DNA from 4 places in the Mesorhizobium sp. M3A.F.Ca.ET.175.01.1.1 genome. Region 4 is predicted to be linked to each of the others. Evidence: predicted binding sites of a transcription regulator. Region 4 holds the regulator's gene; each other region holds the start of a gene.
What was found. Region 4 encodes PhoB, which activates phosphate uptake and scavenging genes when phosphate is short. Its sites were predicted from a motif close to TGTCATNNANCTGTCAT; they were not measured.
Positions count from the first base shown of each region.

Region 1: the regulator PhoB is predicted to act here: its motif matches at 856-872, upstream of EN818_RS14945 (esterase-like activity of phytase family protein).
Region 2: the regulator PhoB is predicted to act here: its motif matches at 1,249-1,265, upstream of EN818_RS27995 (RNA degradosome polyphosphate kinase).
Region 3: the regulator PhoB is predicted to act here: its motif matches at 851-867, upstream of EN818_RS12255 (PhoX family phosphatase).

Region 1 covers NZ_SRTP01000005.1:265,408-267,606, forward strand. Annotated here, with positions in the region: gene EN818_RS14945 (esterase-like activity of phytase family protein) at 1-757, opposite strand, end outside; gene EN818_RS14950 (UvrD-helicase domain-containing protein) at 941-2,199, opposite strand, start outside.
Region 2 covers NZ_SRTP01000018.1:39,428-41,626, forward strand. Annotated here, with positions in the region: gene EN818_RS27985 (FAD-dependent monooxygenase) at 1-899, opposite strand, end outside; gene EN818_RS27990 (zinc-finger domain-containing protein) at 927-1,172, opposite strand; gene EN818_RS27995 (RNA degradosome polyphosphate kinase) at 1,385-2,199, shown strand, end outside.
Region 3 covers NZ_SRTP01000004.1:161,954-164,152, forward strand. Annotated here, with positions in the region: gene EN818_RS12245 (phosphatase PAP2 family protein) at 1-365, opposite strand, end outside; gene EN818_RS12250 (hypothetical protein) at 370-714, opposite strand; gene EN818_RS12255 (PhoX family phosphatase) at 931-2,199, shown strand, end outside.
Region 4 covers NZ_SRTP01000002.1:384,548-386,746, reverse strand. Annotated here, with positions in the region: gene phoU (phosphate signaling complex protein PhoU) at 1-485, shown strand, start outside; gene phoB (phosphate regulon transcriptional regulator PhoB) at 505-1,194, shown strand; gene EN818_RS06490 (ROK family protein) at 1,278-2,199, opposite strand, start outside.

The DNA of each region.
Region 1 (2,199 bases), on a different contig from region 4:
TGCCTTCGAGGCCCTGGTTGTTCTGGCGGCCGGTGTCGGGGTCCTTCGGGTCAGGCTCGGCGGCGCCCGCGCCAGGATTGTCGGAAGCGAAGTTCGGCTTGCCATGGCGCGTCGGCACCAGGGCGGCCGGCGGTTGCGTCGCCGACATCAGGTGGCCGTCGGCCGAGAAGCGGTAGATGTTGGGACCGTACTCGTCGGAGATGAACATGGTGCCGTCGGGCAGCCGCACGATCGCCTCGTCGTCCAGGGCCAGTTTGCCGTTGTCGGCCTGCGGCAGCATCGGCATGTCGCCCGCGGCTGCACGCACGCCGTTCAACGGATCGAGGCCGGTGGCGTCCACTCCCTTGTCGTCGGTCAGGAGGATGGTGTCGGCGACCGTCGGCTTGACGCCCGACTGTTCTTGTCCAGCCGCGGGTGCCGCGCCCGACGCGGTCGGGGCAAGCTCGATCGAGATCGTGTTGAGGCGCGGCCGGTAGTCGGTGGTGCCGACGACGTTGTAACCGCGGTCCGGCAGCAGCCAGAGCGAGCCTTTGTAGGTCGCGCCATCACGCGTCCAGGACCTGGTGTCGATCGCCATGCCGGAGCCGGAGCCGAAGGTCTCGCCGAACTTATCCTTCTGGCTGGCCGGAATGCGGCCGACGCCGACGAGGCCCTTGTTGACGTAAGCGGTGCCGTCGGCGAGCGCGGGATGTGAAACAGCGGAAGCAGCGAGCGTTGCGGCGATCAGCCAATACCCAGACGGACGCAGGGTCTTCATGATTCATGTCCCCTTCAATAACGGTTGGTTTGAAGGGCAGGTGGAGCCCGCCTTCGAGGGCCGCTGAAGACCCAGGACTAGCGGTGTAGGACGCCAACATGATGGTTGCGTGACAGAGGCTGCGGGTTGCTGATGTTAATGGAAGGCGACGGGTGTCGGCGGATACTTGCGCGGCAGGGCAGCTCAGACCCCGGTGACGAAACCGTCCAGCACGCGTTTCTGGCCGGCTTTGTCGAAGTCGATGGTCAGCTTGTTGCCGTCGATGGCCGCGATGTTGCCGTTGCCGAATTTCTGGTGGAAGACGCGGTCACCGAGCTTGAAAGGGGACGGGGTGTCGGCCACCGATTTGGCCACCAGTTCGCCCTCGATGGTGCGGCCCTTGACGCTGGTGCGGCCGGCGCCATAGCCGGAGTCTGTTTCGCCATAGCCGATGCGTTCGACCTGGTGGCCGGAGCGCGTGCCCCAGTTGCGGTCGGTCGCCTCGGTGCGGTTCGCCTGCGCGCGCTGCCAGCCGGGGGTCGCATAAGTGTTGGAGAAGCTGCCCGATTTCTCGGTGCCGATATTGTCGAAACGCGAGGCGCCATAGGGATTTTGCCGGCCGCCGCCGCGGCCGGAGGCGAAAGAGCCGCCGCCGTAAGGGTTGCCATAACCGCCGTAGCTGCTGCCGCTGTCGGCGACATCGACATGGGTTTCCGGCAATTCGTCGAGAAAGCGCGACGGGATCGTCGATTGCCACAGCCCATGGATCAAGCGGTTGGAGACGAACCAGATGTGCAGGTTCTTCTTCGCCCGCGTCAGGCCGACATAGGCAAGCCGCCGTTCTTCCTCCAGCCCGGAGCGGCCGCCCTCGTCCAGCGCGCGCTGGTGCGGAAACAGGCCTTCCTCCCAGCCGGGGAGGAAGACGGTCTCGAATTCGAGGCCCTTGGCCGAATGCAGCGTCATGATCGACACCGCATCGAGCGACTCGCCCTGCTCAGCCTCCATCACCAGCGCGACATGCTCGAGGAAGGCGCGCAGCGACTCGTACTCCTCCATGGAGCGGATCAGCTCCTTGAGGTTTTCCAGCCGCCCGGGCGCCTCGGCCGAGCGGTCGTTCTTCCACATGTCGGTGTAGCCGCTCTCCTCGAGGATGGTCTCGGCGAGTTCGGTATGCGGCGTCGTTTCCAGCGCCTTTTGCCAGCGCTCGAAATTGGCTGCGACCTCACGCAGCGCCGCACGCGGCTTCGGCTTCAGCTCGTCGCTTTCGGCGAGTGTTGCGGCCGCCTCCAGCATCGGGATGCGCATGGCACGCGCCGTGTCGTGGATCTGGCGGATGGTGGCCTCGCCGAGGCCGCGCTTCGGGACGTTGACGATGCGCTCGAAGGCGAGGTCGTCACCGCTGTTGGCGACGACGCGGAAGAAGGCCAGCGCATCGCGGATTTCCAGGCGCTCGTAGAAGCGCG
Region 2 (2,199 bases), on a different contig from region 4:
TGGGCCGTCCAGCGCCGCTGCTCGACGGTGTGGATTGGAAACGCCGTCCACGGTCCCGCGAGGGCGACAAGCCGTGTCAGCGACGGCGCGGTGCCGCGCATGGCGCCAGCGAGGAGCGCGGGGTCGGCGTGGCCGGACCAGCTTTCGGCGATGCGCTCTCCCTTGGTGAAGGCGGCGAGATTGAAGGCGCTGCCCTTGCTGACGGGGTAGGCCACCAGATGGAACCCGGGATGCAGGAAGGTGGTGACGCAGTCGCCCGCGCCGATCCCCGCAAAGGCCTCGCCGGCCGCGCTGTCGGCGCGGACCGTGGCGCGCCAGGCAAGCTCGCCCGAGAACCGGCTTCGCCGGAAAGCGGACTCGCTGCCGGCAAGCTGCGTTCGAACCGACGACCAGACGCCGTCAGCGCCGACCAGCAGCTGCCCCTCCGCCTCGATCTTCCGGCCGTCCGTTTCCGCAGTCACGGCTATGCCTTGCGGCGCTGCCGCAATGCCGCTTACTCGCGCGCCGGTGACGATTTCTATGTCGGGATGCTCGGCAACGGCCCCAAGCAGCGCCGCCTGCAGGTCGCCCCGGTGCGCGACGAGATAGGGCGCGCCCCAGCGGGCTTCGCTGGCCCCGCGCAACGGCACGCGCGCCAATTCGCGCAGGCTCGCGGCGTCCTTCAACACCACCGCTTCCGGCCTGACGGCATTGGGCAGCAAGCGGTCAAGAACGCCGAGCTGGCGCAGGATGCGCGTCGCGTTGGGCGAAAGCTGGATGCCGGCTCCGGCGGCCTCGAGAGTCTTTGCCTGCTCGAATATCCTGACCGCATGACCGCGGCGTGCGAAGGCAAGTGCAGCCGTCAGCCCGGCGACGCCGGCCCCCGCGATGACGATCTGCCGGGACCGCGTCTCATTCATGGCCTAGCCGTCATTCATGATCTGAGATCAGGCGGCCTGGTCGACATAGAGGCAGCCGGCGGGCTGCGTTTCCGTCGCCTTCAGCTTCGGCGAATAGCGGAAGAGCGTCGAGCAATAGGGGCAGACCTTCTCATTGTCGTCGCCCATGTCGAGGAATACATGCGGGTGGTCGAAGGGCGGATTGGCGCCCGTGCACATGAACTCCTTGACGCCGATATCGATCGCCGGATGGCCCGCGTCGTTCTGGAAATGGGGAATGGAACCGCCTGCCATCGTCGTCTCCAATAGGTTCGGCTTGATTTTCGGCCCGCTTGCATCTGGATCATAACCCGCCAGTTTGCAAGATCGATGAAATGAAACTGTCGTAAAACCCTGTCAGAGGATAAGTTGAGCCGGTTAACCGGCCTGACGAGTTTGCAGCCAAGCGGAAGCGCTTGGCGTGGCGGAAATGCGGCCAAGGCAGCCAAGGCAGGGCAAGAGGAACCATGAACGAACTGAAGCCGGTACAGAGCGAGTTCATCACCATCGAGGCGGCGAGCCCGGAGGGGGGCAATCCCGACCGTTTCGTCAACCGCGAATTTTCCTGGCTGCAGTTCAACCGCCGCGTGCTCGAGGAATCGCTGAACGCGCATCATCCGCTGCTCGAGCGCGTGCGCTTCCTGTCCATCTCGGCCGCCAATCTCGACGAGTTCTTCATGGTGCGTGTCGCCGGCCTCGCCGGCCAGGTGCGCGAGGGCATCGCGCTCAAGAGCCCGGATGGCCGCACCCCCGAACAGCAGCTCGAGCAGTTGCTGCGCGAGGTCGAGCGCCTGCAGGAGGACCAGCAGAAAAGCCTGTCGACGCTGATGGATTTGCTCAACAAGGAGGGCATCGAAAGCATCACCCGCGACGGTCTCAGCAAGGACGAGAAGGCCTGGCTGGAGGAGCATTTCCAGGACCAGGTGTTCCCGGTGCTGACGCCGCTGTCGATCGACCCGGCGCACCCGTTCCCGTTCATTCCCAATCTCGGCTTCTCGATGGCTCTGCAACTGCGCCATCGCAAGAATGGCGAGCAAATGAGCGCGCTGCTGCGCCTGCCGGTGGCGCTGAAGCGCTTCATCCGTCTGCCCGACCGCAAGCATCACGTCCGCTTCATCCCGCTCGAGGAGGCGGTCGGCCTCTACATCGGCAAGCTGTTCCCCGGCTACGAAGTCAAGGGCTCCGGCACGTTCCGCATCATCCGCGACAGCGATATCGAGGTGGAAGAGGAGTCGGAGGATCTGGTGCGCCTGTTCGAGACGGCGCTGAAGCGCCGCCGGCG
Region 3 (2,199 bases), on a different contig from region 4:
TTGAGCAAGCTGGAAACGACTTGGCCGCCCGCCACCGCCACGAACACAAAGAGCGCCGTCGTCGGCCGGCGGATCAGCAGAAGATAGATGATGACAGCGCCGGTGATCAGCACCAGCACGCTGGTGCTGCCGAGCGCGGTGATGTCGCGCACCGCCCCTTCCAGCCACGCCGGGCCGATCGGACTGTCCGGCTGTCCGGCATGGCGGAAAGCGAGCAGGATATCAGTGTCGAAGCCATGTGGCGTCGTTGCCCGCGCCACCTCCATCAGCTCCAGCAATCCCCATAGCCCGCCGGCGATCACCAGCCCGGCCAGAAGCACCGGAAACTCGATCTTGTTGAGCAGCGCGCTTGCGGCGGATTTCATTCGCTCAGGCCCAGAGCCGCTGCATATAGGGCCCGAGCGTGATCAGCGCCACGGCGGCGATCGCCAGCACGACGCCGGTCGCTTGAAAGACATTGAGCCGCTCGCCGAAGAACAGCAACGCCACGATATTGACCGAGACCAGCTGGATCACCGCCGACAGGCTGAACGACACCGACATGCCGAACTCGCGGATCAGCCTCAGCATGATCAGGTTGCCGAGCGAGTAGAGCGCCAGCGTCAGCACGATCTTGCCGAGGCTCGGCGCCAGTCCCCATTGCTTGGCGGCGGTTGCCGCCAACAGGAAGATCACCGTCGAGACGCCGAGCTGCGCCAATCCCCAGAAACTCACCTTCGTCCCTCCGAACCGGCGTCGCCGTGCCTGCTGCGTCCTTGTTTCCCAACCGCGCGAAACCGTCAAGCTGAGCGCGAGCCGGGCAAGCCGCTCCCGGGCATCAGCCGGCAAAGCAGCGCTGCAACCCCTGCGCTGTCACGAAAGTGTGATCCTCCGGCTATACGGGTCCCAAGGTCGCAGACCCAGCCATCTCAAGCAGCCAGAGGACAGCTCATGACCGATTCCCCTGAAACCCGCTTCCGCACCAGCCAGCTCGAGGACAATGACGGTCCGCCCGTCAATCCCACCGACAACCGCACCATGGGCGAGATCATTGCCGCGCGGTTCTCGCGCCGCGGCTTCCTCAAGGGATCCCTGGCCATTTCGGCCATTGCCGCCACCGTCAGCCCGCTCGCGCTGGTCGCAGCCGACGAAGCGCGTGCCGGTGAGGCTTCCGCCTTCAAGTTCGACGAGCTCGAGGCCGGCATCGACGACAAGCACCATGTCGCGCCGGGCTACGATGCCGATGTGCTCTTGCGCTGGGGCGATCCGCTCTTTGCCGATTCACCGGACTTCGACCCGACCAAGCAGTCGGCCGATGCTCAGGCCAAACAGTTCGGCTACAACAACGACTATGTCGGCTACATCGCTATCGACGGCTCGGCCGAGCACCGACTGCTGGTCGTCAACCACGAATACACCAACCCGCACCTGATGTTTCCCGGCATCGTCAAGATCGTCGACAAGGACGGCAAGAAGACCGCCGAGGTCGCGCCGCTGAGCAAGGAGCAGGTCGATGTCGAGATGGCCGCCCACGGCGGCACCATTGTCGAGATCCGCAAGGAGGGCGGCAAATGGCAGGTCGTGCGCGACGGCAAGCTCAACCGCCGCATCACCTCCAACACCGAGATGGCGCTCTCCGGCCCCGTCGCCGGCCACGACCGCGTCAAGACCAATGCCGATCCGTCCGGCACCAAGGTCATCGGCACCCTCAACAATTGCGCCGGCGGCGTCACGCCCTGGGGCACCTATGTGATGGCCGAGGAAAACATCCACGGCTATTTCTCGGGCGACCTGCCGGAGGGTCACAGGGAAGCGGCCAACTACAAGCGGCTCGGCATTCCGGAAGGCGCCTATGAATGGGGCGCGCATTACGACCGCTTCAATCTCGCCAAGGAGCCGAACGAAGCCAATCGCTTCGGCTGGATCGTCGAGGTCGACGTCAACGACCCGAATTCGGTGCCGCGGAAGCGCACGGCCATGGGCCGCTTCAAGCATGAGGGCGCCGAATCGATCGTCGCCAAGGACGGCCGCGTCGTCTTCTATCTCGGCGACGACGAGCGCTTCGACTATGTCTACAAGTTCGTCACCAAGGGCGCGTTCAACGCAAACGACCGTGCCGCCAACATGAACCTGCTCGACGACGGCACGCTGCATGTCGCCAAGTTCGCCGAGGACGGCACCGTCGAATGGATGCCGATCGTGTTCGGTGAAGGTCCGCTG
Region 4 (2,199 bases):
AGCGGCAGCCCATGGCCGACGACCTGCGCAATGTGGTCGGCGCCATCCGCATGGCCGGCGACCTCGAGCGCATCGGCGACCTCGCCAAGAACATCGCCAAGCGCGTCGGCACCGTCGGCGTCAGCGCCGCGCCGCGCGACCTCTCGCATTCCATCGACGGCATGGCGCAGCTTGTACTGATCCAGGTGCAGGGCGTGATCGAGGAGTATGCGGCGGGCGACGCGGCGGCACTCGCCAGGCTGCGCAACGACGACGAGCGCATCGACGTCAAGTACACTTCGGTCTTCCGTGAGCTCTTGACCTACATGATGGAAGATCCGCGCAACATCACCGCTTGCACGCACCTTTTGTTCTGCGCCAAGAATCTGGAGCGCATCGGCGACCATGTGACCAACATCGCCGAGAACGCCTATTACGTGCTGACCGGCACCCAATTGCCCGCAAACCGTCCGAAGCAGGACGAGATGTCGGCGCCGGCGGCCTGACGACAAGGGTGAATTTCCAATGATCGCGCCACGCATCATGGTGGTGGAGGACGAGGAGCCGCTGGGCGTGCTGCTCCGCTACAACCTCGAATCCGAGGGCTATCAGGTCGAAGTGGTGACGCGCGGCGACGAGGCCGAGATCCGCCTGCAGGAGAACGTGCCCGATCTGCTGGTGCTCGACTGGATGGTGCCGGCGGTTTCCGGCATCGAGCTGTGCCGGCGCCTCAGGATGCGGCCCGAGACGGAGCGGCTGCCGATCATCATGCTGACCGCGCGCGGCGAGGAGAGCGACCGGGTGCGCGGGCTGTCGACCGGCGCCGACGACTATCTGGTCAAGCCGTTCTCGACGCCGGAATTCATGGCACGCGTCAAGGCGCTGCTGCGCCGCGCGAAGCCGGAGGTGCTGTCCAGCGTGCTCAAGGTCGGCGACATCGTGCTCGACCGTGAATCGCACCGTGTCTACCGCAAGAAGAGCGAGATCCGGCTCGGACCGACCGAGTTCCGGCTGCTCGAATTCATGATGCGCCATCCCGGCCGCGTGTTCTCGCGCAGCCAGCTGCTCGACAATGTCTGGGGCGAGACGATCTATATCGACGAGCGCACGGTGGATGTGCATGTCGGGCGCCTGCGCAAGGCGGTCAACAACGGCCGCATGCCGGATGTCATCCGCACCATTCGCGGGGCGGGCTACGCGATAAGGGAGGATTAGGTCCGGCGGCGACCCTTATGCCGACCTCGAGGGCGCCCGGCCAACCTTCAGCATTGGTGGCGATCTATCGAAGCAGCGTTGGCTCACGCCACGTTCTTTCCGGCGCCTGCCCGTGCCTGGATGCCCGGCGCGAAGATCTCCTGGTCGACGAAGGTCAGCGCGCGGACGGCGCAGCCCTCGCGGATCAGCGGCAATTCATTCGGCTCGGTGTCGAAGGAAATCGACTTCGAATGCTGGCCGCCGGCGGTCTGGGCGATGGCTGCGCGCAGCGCCGGCTCGATCAGGTCGAAGGCGGCGGCGCTGACGCCGACCATGGCGACCGGCGCCGGGTCGATCAGCGCGAACAGGCTGCCGAGGCCGAAGCCCAGCGCCTCTCCCGCCCGGCGATAGGCTTCGCGCTCCGGGCCGTCATTCTCGCGTGCCCGTGCCGCCAGAGCCCGCATGTCGGCGTCGCCGATGTCGACCGGCTCGGCATCCTCGCCCATCCGCATGGCGTTGCGCCAGATCGCGTAGTTGCCGGCATAGGCCTCGACGCAGCCGCGCCGCCCGCAGCGGCAGAGCGCACCGCCGGGTCGGTGGATCATGTGGCCGAACTCGCCGCCCGAAGAATGGGTGCCGGTGAACAGCTCGCCCTTCAGCACCAGGCCCATGCCAATGCCATGCGAGAGCAGGATGGCGATGAAATTGTCGCGGTAGCGCTCGGGTTCGCGCCACTGCAGCGCCACCGCCATCATGTTGCAGTCGTTCTCCATGGTGGCCGGGATGCCGAATTCCTGTTCCAGTATGTCGGCAAAGGCAATGTCGGTCAGCGGCGTGATCGGCGACCACAGCATCAAGCGGGCATGGGAATCGGTGATGCCTTGGATGCCCATGGCGATGCGGGCGACGCTGCTGACGTCGAGGTCGGGGTCCTCCAGCCGGCGCCGGACGATTGCGGTGCATTCGCCGATCAGTTCATCGCGGGGCAGGGTGAGAGTGTCGAGGCGGCGCTGCTCCTCGGCGATG